2 regions of the Pristimantibacillus sp. Z349TD_6 genome follow, and region 2 is predicted to be linked to the other one. Evidence: riboswitches for the same ligand, from Rfam matches in the RefSeq annotation. Region 2 holds a riboswitch; the other holds the start of a gene.
The links. A riboswitch is a leader RNA that binds a small molecule or an ion and turns the genes downstream of it on or off. The one in region 2 is predicted to bind ZMP and ZTP.
Positions count from the first base shown of each region.

Region 1: linked by a shared signal. The riboswitch ahead of AC0VYE_RS28775 (bifunctional 5,10-methylenetetrahydrofolate dehydrogenase/5,10-methenyltetrahydrofolate cyclohydrolase) and the one ahead of AC0VYE_RS08780 (IMP cyclohydrolase) in region 2 are both predicted to bind ZMP and ZTP.

Region 1 is NZ_CM149662.1:6,636,209-6,641,446, reverse strand. Features, by position in the region: gene AC0VYE_RS28785 (5'-nucleotidase C-terminal domain-containing protein) at 1-1,519, shown strand, start outside; gene AC0VYE_RS28780 (sugar-binding transcriptional regulator) at 1,691-2,647, shown strand; gene AC0VYE_RS28775 (bifunctional 5,10-methylenetetrahydrofolate dehydrogenase/5,10-methenyltetrahydrofolate cyclohydrolase) at 2,725-3,570, opposite strand; ZMP/ZTP riboswitch at 3,636-3,714, opposite strand; gene AC0VYE_RS28770 (ABC transporter ATP-binding protein) at 3,896-5,238, shown strand, end outside.
Region 2 is NZ_CM149662.1:2,035,493-2,040,730, reverse strand. Features, by position in the region: gene AC0VYE_RS08790 (S-layer homology domain-containing protein) at 1-984, opposite strand, end outside; gene AC0VYE_RS08785 (hypothetical protein) at 1,147-1,878, opposite strand; gene AC0VYE_RS08780 (IMP cyclohydrolase) at 2,135-2,848, opposite strand; ZMP/ZTP riboswitch at 2,909-2,988, opposite strand; gene AC0VYE_RS08775 (S-layer homology domain-containing protein) at 3,216-4,454, opposite strand; gene AC0VYE_RS08770 (DEAD/DEAH box helicase) at 4,567-5,238, opposite strand, start outside.

The DNA of each region.
Region 1 (5,238 bases), 3.3 Mb from region 2:
TTTAGGCCGCTTGGACCTCGAATTCAATAACAAAGGGATATTGACCGCATGGAATGGCAAGCTGCTTACAATTAGCGACTATGCAGCGGACCCGGAAGCTGTTGAAATGTTGAAGCCATACAGTGCGGGTGTTGCCGATATTCAGAAGCAAGTCATCGGTAAAACAAATGTGTTCCTGGATGGTGATCGTAATTCTGTACGGTCAAAAGAAACCAACTTAGGAAACTTGATCACAGACGGAATGGTCTCAAAAGTAAAAAGCTTCGTAAACAGCAACGAGGCATTGAAGCAATTGGATGTAAAAGGTTATGTTGGCATTCAGAATGGCGGAGGTATTCGCGAATCAATTAAGAAAACCGCTGAGGGTAAAGTGGATGGTGACATCATGATGGGTGAATTGCTTACGGTGATGCCTTTCGGAAACAACCTTACAGCGCTTCGAATGACGGGGCAAGAAATAGTTGCAGCCCTTGAGAATGGCGTAAGTGGAATCAAAACTGGAGAAGGCCGCTTCCCGCAAGTATCGGGCATGCGCTTCTACTACGATTCTAATAAGAACCCTGAAATATTGGATGCAGACGGAAAGCTTAAGCAGGCTGGGGAACGCATTACGAAGGTTGAAATTAAAAACGCAGACGGCAGCTACAGTGCAATTGATTTGAATGCTTATTATTTTGTAGCAACAAACTCATTTATGGCTAATGGCGGCGATTTCTATCGCTCGATGAAGCAAGCCAAAGATGCTGGACGTCAGCACGAAATGAACATTGTTGACTACGAGGTATTCTTGGAGTATATCAATCAATTAGGTACGATTAATGCAACGACAGAAGGACGTATTGTTGATGTGAATGTTGTAGTTCCAACACCTACTCCAACACCAACAACACCGCCGGTGACGACGCCGACACCAACGCCAACGCCAACACCGACGACACCGCCGGTGACGACACCAACACCGACGCCAACCATCACTTTTAGTGATGTACGCGGCCACTGGGCTGCAGATGCTATTGCGAAGGCAGTGGAAATTGGTTTTGTTAATGGGTATGGAGACGGTACGTTCCACCCTGGAGACACAGCAACAAGAGCACAATTTATTACAATGGTAGGCAGAGCGCTGAAGCTTGAATCGTCGACGAGCAAGCTGGACTTTGCAGATGCAGATAAAGTTCCTGCATGGGCACGCTCCTTCTTTGCACAGCTTATCGAGGATAAGGTCATTGCAGGCTACGAGGATAACACGCTTCGACCATCAAGTGAATTAACACGAACGGAAATGACCGTTATTCTTGTTCGCGCATTAGGCATTAAAGTTGATCCGAAGGCGAAGCCGACGTTTGCTGATTTGAGTGACATTCCTGTATGGGCACGTCCTTATATCGCTGCGGCTCAAGCCGAAGGACTAGTAGCAGGCATGGGCGGCAATAAATTTGCACCTAAGAAAAATGCAACAAGAGCAGATGTGGTTACACTGATTTTGTCCGCACTAGAGTATGAAGGAAGAAACGGAATTTAATTAAGCCAAAGCGTCCCATTCCACTTGTTATGAGTGGGGTGGGACGTTTTTTTTGCTAAGTTTTGTTGTTTTCATACAAAGAAGGCGACACTTCATTTGAAACCTATGTTAAATTAGAGGGAGTAGATACCGTTTGCATTTCTAGACATAAATAGAAAGAGTGAAACTTGGATGGCTGATGATCGACTGGATGATAAGCTTAGCAAAATGATTGATGTAGCAAGGCTGTATTATGAACTGGATTATAATCAGGAAGAAATCGCTCAGAAGCTGGGGGTATCGCGCCCTACGATATCAAGATTTTTACAGCAGGCGAAGGATGAGGGGTACGTTCAAATAAAAATCGTACACCCGAACGAAAACAATTTTGTTCTGGCGAATCGTTTGGAAGCGAAGTTTGGGCTGAAAAAAGCGGTTATCGTTTCTGTGCCGCAGTATGAGGACAGCATCGTAAAGAGGTATATTGGCGAAGCGGCAGCGAACTATTTATACGATACGGTAAAAGATGGCGATATCATTGCGACAACGTGGGGAACGACGCTCTTTCAAATGGCTTCTCAGCTTAAGGATAAGCCGGTTCGCGACGTTAAGGTCGTACAGCTCAACGGCGGGGTTAGCCATTCAGAAACCAATACATACGCTTATGAAATTGTTCATTTATTCGGCAAGGCTTTCCATACGATACCTTACTTTATTCCGCTGCCGGCGCTTGTTGACCATGAGGTTGTCAAGCGGACGATTGAATCGGATCGCCATATCCGCAATATTTTGGAGCTAGGAAAGCTTTCTAATATTGCCGTTGTAACCGTGGGAGCCCCTACGGATGATTCTGTATTAATTAGAGCCAATTATTTCACAGATTCCGATCTGGAAATTATTCGCGAGAAGGCAGCTGGCGATATATGCTCACGCTATATCGATATTACAGGCAATATTTGTTCAACACTCATGAACCAGCGCACGATTGGAATCAGTCTCGATGAACTGAAGCGCAAGGACCAGTCGATACTTGTGGCGGGCGGTGCGAAGAAGGTAGATGGCATTTATGGCGCGCTGCGCGGCGGCTACACGAATGTACTCATTACCGATCAGTTTACAGCGAGGTATTTATTAGAACGGGATGTGTAGACATCCTATAGAACGAACGAGGGGATCTTAGCTGCAAAGCAGCAAATAAGATCCCCTCGTTTTTCTTCCTATATCTCTTATTGAAGTGCAAATCGCTCAGCGGAGTCAACCGTATGCTTCAGAAGCGTGGCGATCGTAACAGGACCTACGCCTGCTGGCACAGGGGTGATCGCACTTGCTTTTGCTAGGCATGCCTCGTAGTCAACGTCCCCAATATTCCCTTTATTGTACCCTGCATCAAGTACTACAGCGCCATCGCGAATCCATTCGCCTTGAATAAAGCTTGGTTTGCCGACTGCAGCAACGACGATATGGGCAAGGCGCAATAGCTCCGCTAAATTTTCTGTTTTGGAATGACAGGTTGTTACGGTTGCATTGCGGTTCAGCAGCATCTGAGAAACGGGTTTGCCTAGAATCGGGCTTCGTCCAACGACGACGGCATGTTTGCCTTCAACCTTGATGTCATAGTAATCAAGAATAGCCATAATAGCAGCAGGGGTACATGACGGATACTGGGCATAACCAAATGCATTTTGAGCAAAACCTAGCGCGGTTACACCATCAACATCCTTATGGATACTAATCGCTTCAAAGGCAGCACGCTCATCAATTTGATGCGGAACGGGGTGCTGCAAGAGGATGCCGTGAATAAGCGGGTCTTCATTAAGATGCAAAATAACGTCAATCAAATCATCTGTGGATATGTTTTTGTTCAGATGAATACGTTTGGAATCAATGCCAAGCCGCTTGCATGCATTGCCCTTCATTCGAACGTAGGTTTCAGAGGCAGGGTCATCGCCCACCAGTATTGTCGCTAAGCATGGAATGATTCCTCGCTTGCTTAGAGTCTCCACTCTTGCTTTTAGCTGCTCTTTAATTGCATCGGCCACAATGGCTCCATCCAAAATCAATTTTTCCGTCATCTTCTACCTCAGCCCCTTATAAATAGATGTTAAAAAAACATAAAAAGGCAAGGGGTATGTCCCCTTACCTTTGCCCAGGCGTACGGCTAATGATCTGTGCGCTTCCTCATGGCTATCCATGTTCCGCCAGTTACGCACAGCTTTTTAATGGTATTTTGATTTTAACAGGTGGAAAGTTCAAAAGCGAGTCATTAACGTTATTTTATGATTATTTAGGTGTAGAAATGAGAGGATGGATGCTATAATTACTTTATCAAGAGGGAGCGGGTCGCGCTGCCCTCTTTATTGCAGTTTGCGCAAAATGATGGGAGATAGAGGTGATAAGTTGTTAAAGCTCACTAGATTTTTGAGGAAATATTGGCTTAGCGCTGTGCTTGCACCATTGTTTATGCTGCTAGAGGTGTTTATGGATTTGCTGCAGCCGCAATTCATGGCGAGCATTGTGAATGAGGGCATTATAGCGGGGGATCTCACAGCAATCGCGAGCACCGCGCCCAAAATGCTGATCGCCGCATTAATCGGACTAATAGCAGGTGTCGGTTGCACGGTGTTCTCGACGATAGCATCACAAAGCTTTGGGGCTGATCTCAGGCAGGAGCTGTTTCAAAAAATCCAGTCGCTGTCGATTCGATCGCTTGACCGTTTTGGTTCAGGCTCTATCGTGACGAGACTGACGGGTGATGTCACACAAATTCAGAGCTTAGTATTGCTGCTGCTCCGCGTATTTGCACGCAGTTCATTTATTATTATCGGCAGTCTGGTCATGGCTTTTGTAATAAGCCCGCGCCTTTCTATTATTTTGCTCGCAATGATACCCTTATTAGCTCTATTCCTCATCATTACAACTCGGATTACCGTTCCTTTGTTTTCAATGATGCAGCACCGGCTTGATCAAGTGAATACCGTGATGCAAGAGAATTTGTCTGGTATCCGCGTTGTGAAAGCATTTGTAAGGTCCGATTACGAGGAAGAACGTTTTAATGAAACGAACTCAAATTTACTGCATGCCAGTCTAAAAGCAGCTAAGATCGTTGCGCTTAATACGCCGCTTGTGTCGATCATTCTTAATTTTAGTATTGTAGCTGCATTATGGTATGGGGGAATGCTCACTGAGCACGGGGCGCTGTCGGTGGGCAGTCTCGCCGCCTTTTTAACTTATATTACACAGCTTCTCTTCTCTACTCTAGGACTTGGAAATCAATTGATTGCAATCTCTCGGGCGAAGGCTTCTGCTGACCGCATTAACGAGATATTGGAGGTACCGGCAGATAAATGGACAGCTGAACGAAAAGCTAACGAGCAGTCCAAGAAAATACAGGCTGGCAGAATTACGTTTGACCATGTGAGCTTCAGCTATGAAGGCTCGGAGAAAAACATACTTCACGACATAGATCTGGATATAGAGCCAGGCGAGACAATTGGGATCGTAGGAGTAAACGGCTCAGGAAAATCAACGCTGGTCAGCCTTATACCAAGGTTCTATGAAGCGACAGAGGGGATGATTCGCATTGATTCCCATCCGATTAACGAGATCGCTTCTGCAGAGCTGCATAGCCATATCGGTATGGTGCTTCAGCAGGCGCATCTATTCAGTGGAACCATTCGTGACAATATCAGCTATGGCAAACCGGATGCGAGTCAGGATGAAATAGAGGCAGCAGCCAAGGC
Region 2 (5,238 bases):
ATAAACTTTATCAATGTTATTTTTTTTCGCATTTTCGTTAATAAACTTAATGGCTGCTTGTGTATTCGGGCACCAAGAGCCGCCAAACAAGATCGTATAATTCCCTTCGCTCTCGAGAATCTTCGTCAATTGGTGATAGGTTACATGCTCAAATACGAGCTCGCCGTCCGATTCGTCAAAAATAACCGTTTCTTTTTTGTTAATGATTGATCCATTTCTATTGAAAGCTGCTTTGATAGAATTCGAACGATTAATCGTATCAAATGAAGTGGTTCCTTCAAATACTTGACTCACTTTTGCTTTGTAAGCATCTACTTTGCTCGCGTCCAAAACGCCATTAGTTATGTAATCGCTCCACACATTTGTTGAAGCCAAAGAGGAAACAATTTTCTTTTTGTTATACACAAACAGGAATGGCGCTTCAATTTTTTTCGCTGAGCCTTCTGAAATTACTGCGCCCTTGCTGTCTTTTTTCGTATAGCTAACGATATCTCCTGCAGGAAGTACTTCATCGAGGTTCGTTAAATATTTTTTGACCAGCTCGACATACGCTTCTGCAAAATCAAAAGTGTTGTTGCCGACTTTGATTTCTTTCGTTTGCGTTTCCGCAATTTCTAGTGATTTGCCATCTAACCTTGTATCAAAGTTATAGATGGTTTTTACACCATATTGCTTTGCCACCTGATTAATAAAGCCAATATTCGCTTGTGTTTTATCGCTCCAAGCTCCGCCAAACAACACAACATATGTGCCTTCGCTGTCAAAGAGATTAATAATATCTTCATACGTTACCGTTTGAAGAATATGGTTCTCATCATCCAAATGATCATACACATTATTAAAATAGTTATAATGGCTGGCGCCGCTATTTACTAGAGTTTCCGAAGCTGGATTGGCATTAACGATATTGGCAGCTGGCAAAATTAATAATGCAGCCAATATAAGAGCTAACCATCTTTTGGATGTATTAAATTGTAATTTCATGTTCATTCCTCGTTTTCATCAAATTTTGTCGATGTGCCAAGTGTGAAATATGTATTCTCCACTAGTCGCTTCAAGATTTCGTGCAGGGAGCCGGCCATAAGAGGCTGATCTGCCTCTTATGACCCCCCCATTTCATAACTCATGAATACGTATTTCTTGTTTCTAGCAGATTTCTTCTTCCGTCGTCGATGGTGCTGGCTGTTGACCTTCGGAAGACGAAGAAGATGATGAGGATGAGGATGAAGCAGGAGCCTCTGAGGATGATGGTGCTTTCGGCTGTACCGTATCTTTTTTCACGAATGAGACCGATTTAGATGGTTTCTTTTCTTCTTTCGCTGCTGGCTCCGCTGGTTTTTGTGTTTCTTCTTTCGCAGCAGGTGCCGCTGCTTTGGGCTCTTCTTTTACAACGGATGCAGCTTTAGGCTGGCTTTCTTCTTTCACTGTCGTTGCTGCTTTAGGCTGGACAGCTTCTTTCGGCTGTGTCGCTGTTTTTTCAACCGATGTATTTGCTTTAGCCGCAGGCTCTTCCTTTGCTGCTGCCGCTTTAGCTGCAGGCGCCTCTTCCTTCTTATCAACAGCAAGAGTAACTTTGGATTTATCTTCTTGTTTCGCATCTGCTTTTTCTGCTTCAGGTTTATTTGCCTCTATCGTGTCCGCCGTTTTTGGTTGCGGTTGTTTTTCGCCTTCTGCTGCAGCTGAGTTTACTTCTGATTTTTTCTCTGTGTCAGAAACGGTAATGATTTTGGATTGATTCTCTTCTTTTGCTTCGGTAACAATTGCAGCGTTGTCCTTCACTGCAGGCGCACCTTGTGCCTGTTTGGCAGATACGACAACATAGGTTAGGGCTGAGAAGGCTACTGTTGCAGAAATTAATGTTAGTGTTAGTTTTTTCATGATTGTAAACATCCCTTTCGCTTCGCTCTTTGAGCTTTTTTGTTTTTTTTTGGATAAAAAAAGGAGACCCAACAAGGCGCAGAACTGCGCTCCTATTGAATCTCTGGTGGTCCAGTAGATTATCTTCTTTTGTCATCCTACAAAATGGTTTTTCAACTCACTTTGAATATATTCCTATATTATTCCTCAAAAACGACCCTGTCAACGATTATTTAAATTTTTCCCATCGTTTTTGTCGGAATTAATTATCGAGACACTAAAACGTCTGATTTTTATTTATTATTTTAAATTCCACCTTACGATCATCGGTATGAATAAACTTCACAAGCAATGAAATTTTATGATCTGTGTTTATGCTGCTCCAGTAAAAATGAGCCGTTTCATCCATTGAATCAAATAAAGGAACCTCCAGCGGTTCACCTTCAAAAGATTTCAAAATACCATTTTCTTCACCCTTATAAGTGTGAATGCAATGACCTATCCCATTTGTAAAAGAGTCGTAATGAAAGAAATGACGGATGCAAAATGACGGATCGTTTTGCCTTGTTTTCAAAATGGACAAGCTGTACGCAGCTGATTCAGTATCAATAATACCGGAAATACGCGGTGTATAATGGGGAGCATCCGGTTCAAACTTTCTGCTTTTCAATGAAGCTTCAAACGTTTCTTTTTTGCCATAAGCTTCATAGATGGTTTCCGTCTGATCTCCATTGGAAATGATGTGCATCCCATTTATACTCTTTATCGGATCATAAATAATCAATGAAGGGTCCTCCATTTTTGCCGCATCATATGCTATGTTTCTTACAAACTGCTCATTACGCTCAAAGATTCGGTTGCGACTGTTCGCGCTTCTGCCCATTATCCAATACACTTGAACAAATTGTTTTCCTGACGGGCTCATCCCCAAGATTATCGTTCTGCCAGGATACGGATTATTAAATAACTGATCTTCATAGGACTGCAACATACTCACCTCAACCTTTTTATTTTATCTGAAAATAAAAAAAAGCATTTGATCGTCGATCAAATACTTTGCCCAGGCGTACGACATATGAAATAAGTGCTCCCTCGTGGTCATCCACGTTTACGCCAGTTGCACCTACCTAAAATTTACATTCATTATAGTTCGATATCGCAAATGAAATCAAGCTCTTTTACAGACTAACTATGAAAGTTAACGTATATTTTCTAACGAACTGTATCGTGCTTATTATGCAGAAAACTAAGCGCTGCTGTATTCGCAAGCTATTATTTTAATTGTTGAACAATGAAAAAAGGGCTGTTCCAAAAGTAGAAAAATCTACTTTCAGGACAGCCCTTCACTTATTTATACCTTATTTCACTTCAATTGATTTAACTGAGCCATTGTCGCCTTTTACTTGTACATATTGACCAACCTTCAGCTGCGAGGAGTCACCTGTAATGACTACATTTGGATCAATGCTGAATGTAGTGACAACTGCCTGTGAGTTTTCATATCGAGTAATGAGAGAAACCGTCGTTAATTTCGCCTGATTGTTGAACGTTAATGTATTAATAATTCCGTTCTCCGAGAAAGCTGTACTAACAGGAGCCGACTTCGTTACTTCAATAAATACGATACGATTGAGATACGTACGAACGAGTACCTCATCACCTGCTCGGAGTGAGCTCACTGGCGATTTTTTATCATCTCGGAAAATAAACACATTCGAGTCTAATGCTAGTGAAACCTCCGTGTTATCTCCTTTAACTACCGTCAGCTTGCCATCAGCAGGAGCTGCTTTTAGCTTGCCGGTAATGGCTTGTGCGTCATGATTAGGCATTTCCGTATCTGTACGATCGAGAAGCGCTGCCAGCTCTGCACGGGTTACTGGTTGATTAGGACGGAACGTTTTTCCATTCTTATCATTGTAGCCGGTAATAATGCCTTTCTTCAAAGCAAGAGCTACATAACCTACAGATCCAGCAGGGATCTCTTTTGCATCCTTAAAGTCAAGCTTCGTATTGTTGAGCGCCTTCGCTTCGTCTTCCAGTTTAAGCGCTTTTACGAGAAGAATCGTAGACCATAGTCTTGTTGCGTTTGCTTCCGGTTTCACTTCCGATTCAGTCTCGGAGAATAGATCGTTCTCCAGCGCTACTGCAACGTAACCAACAGCCCATGGGTATTTTTTTGCGATTTTATCCCCGTCATTAAATTGCAAATCCGTTTTCATTTTATCTGCTGATTCCGCTTGTGAGCGAAGACCCATCAATCTGACAGCAGCAGTCAACGTTTCAATACGGTTGATTTTCTGATTAGGCTTAAATGTACCATCCTCGTAGCCAGTAAATACGCCCTTCGACGCTAGCCGCATAATGTATTCCATAGCCCACTTCAGATCGTCCTCATCTTGGAATTGCCATGTTACTTTATGTTTATCGTCCTTGTCATACTTGTCATCCTTGTCCTCATGGCGGCCTTTATCATCATTACGATCCCCACCATGCCCTTTGCCTTTACCGCCATCTGCAAAAGCTGACGTCGCACCGCCTGCAAGCATTAGCAGCGCAAGCGAAGAAATTGCTGTCTTTTTCCACATTGTTTGTTTCATCAAGAAAGCCACACTCCTTTTTCGATTGCGGGTTTTGCCGCATTTTTCACCTTCGCCCATACGTTTCGGGAGAGGCAGATCGATTTAAGAGGGTGGCTTTCAAAATAAATTTTTATGATTGTTCCTTATCGGCCTCGCGTTTCGCTTTCAACCACTTAGGAGCACCTTTGTTTTTACCTTCGCGCTTTCGCTCCACTTTCTTAGGAGCAGGCTTCGCTGCCGGCTTTGGTTTCGGCGGAGCAGTTACTGCTTTCGTCTCTACAAGCTTCGTTTGTTTCGGAGCAGCAATTGCACTTTTATTCTCTACAGCTCGCTTCGTTTGCAACGCTTCTGAGCGATCTGCAAGCTTGGCTTCATGACGAGCAGCAAACGGTTTTGTTGCTTCTCGCAGCTCTTCCTCGCTAAGAAGCTTTCCTCTAAACATCGTCCGTTCTGTCAATTCGATGCCCAGCTGCTTACGGAATTTCTCCATAATAAACAGCTCCTGCGGCGTAACAATGGAAACGACTGTACCGGGACGCCCCATACGGCCCGTGCGTCCTGCACGATGCACATAATGATCCGCATCCGATGCAGGATCAAGCTGAATGACGAGCGGCAGACCTTCAATATCAAGGCCTCTAGCCGCAACATCCGTAGCTAGCAGCAGCTGGCAGCGACCCTCGCGAAAACGTGTCAATGTTGCTGCACGGCGCTGTTTATCCGCATCCCCATACAAAGCCTCAACAGTAAAGCCTTCATAACTTAGCTTCGATTCCCAGTTGGAAATGTTGTCGGTATCATT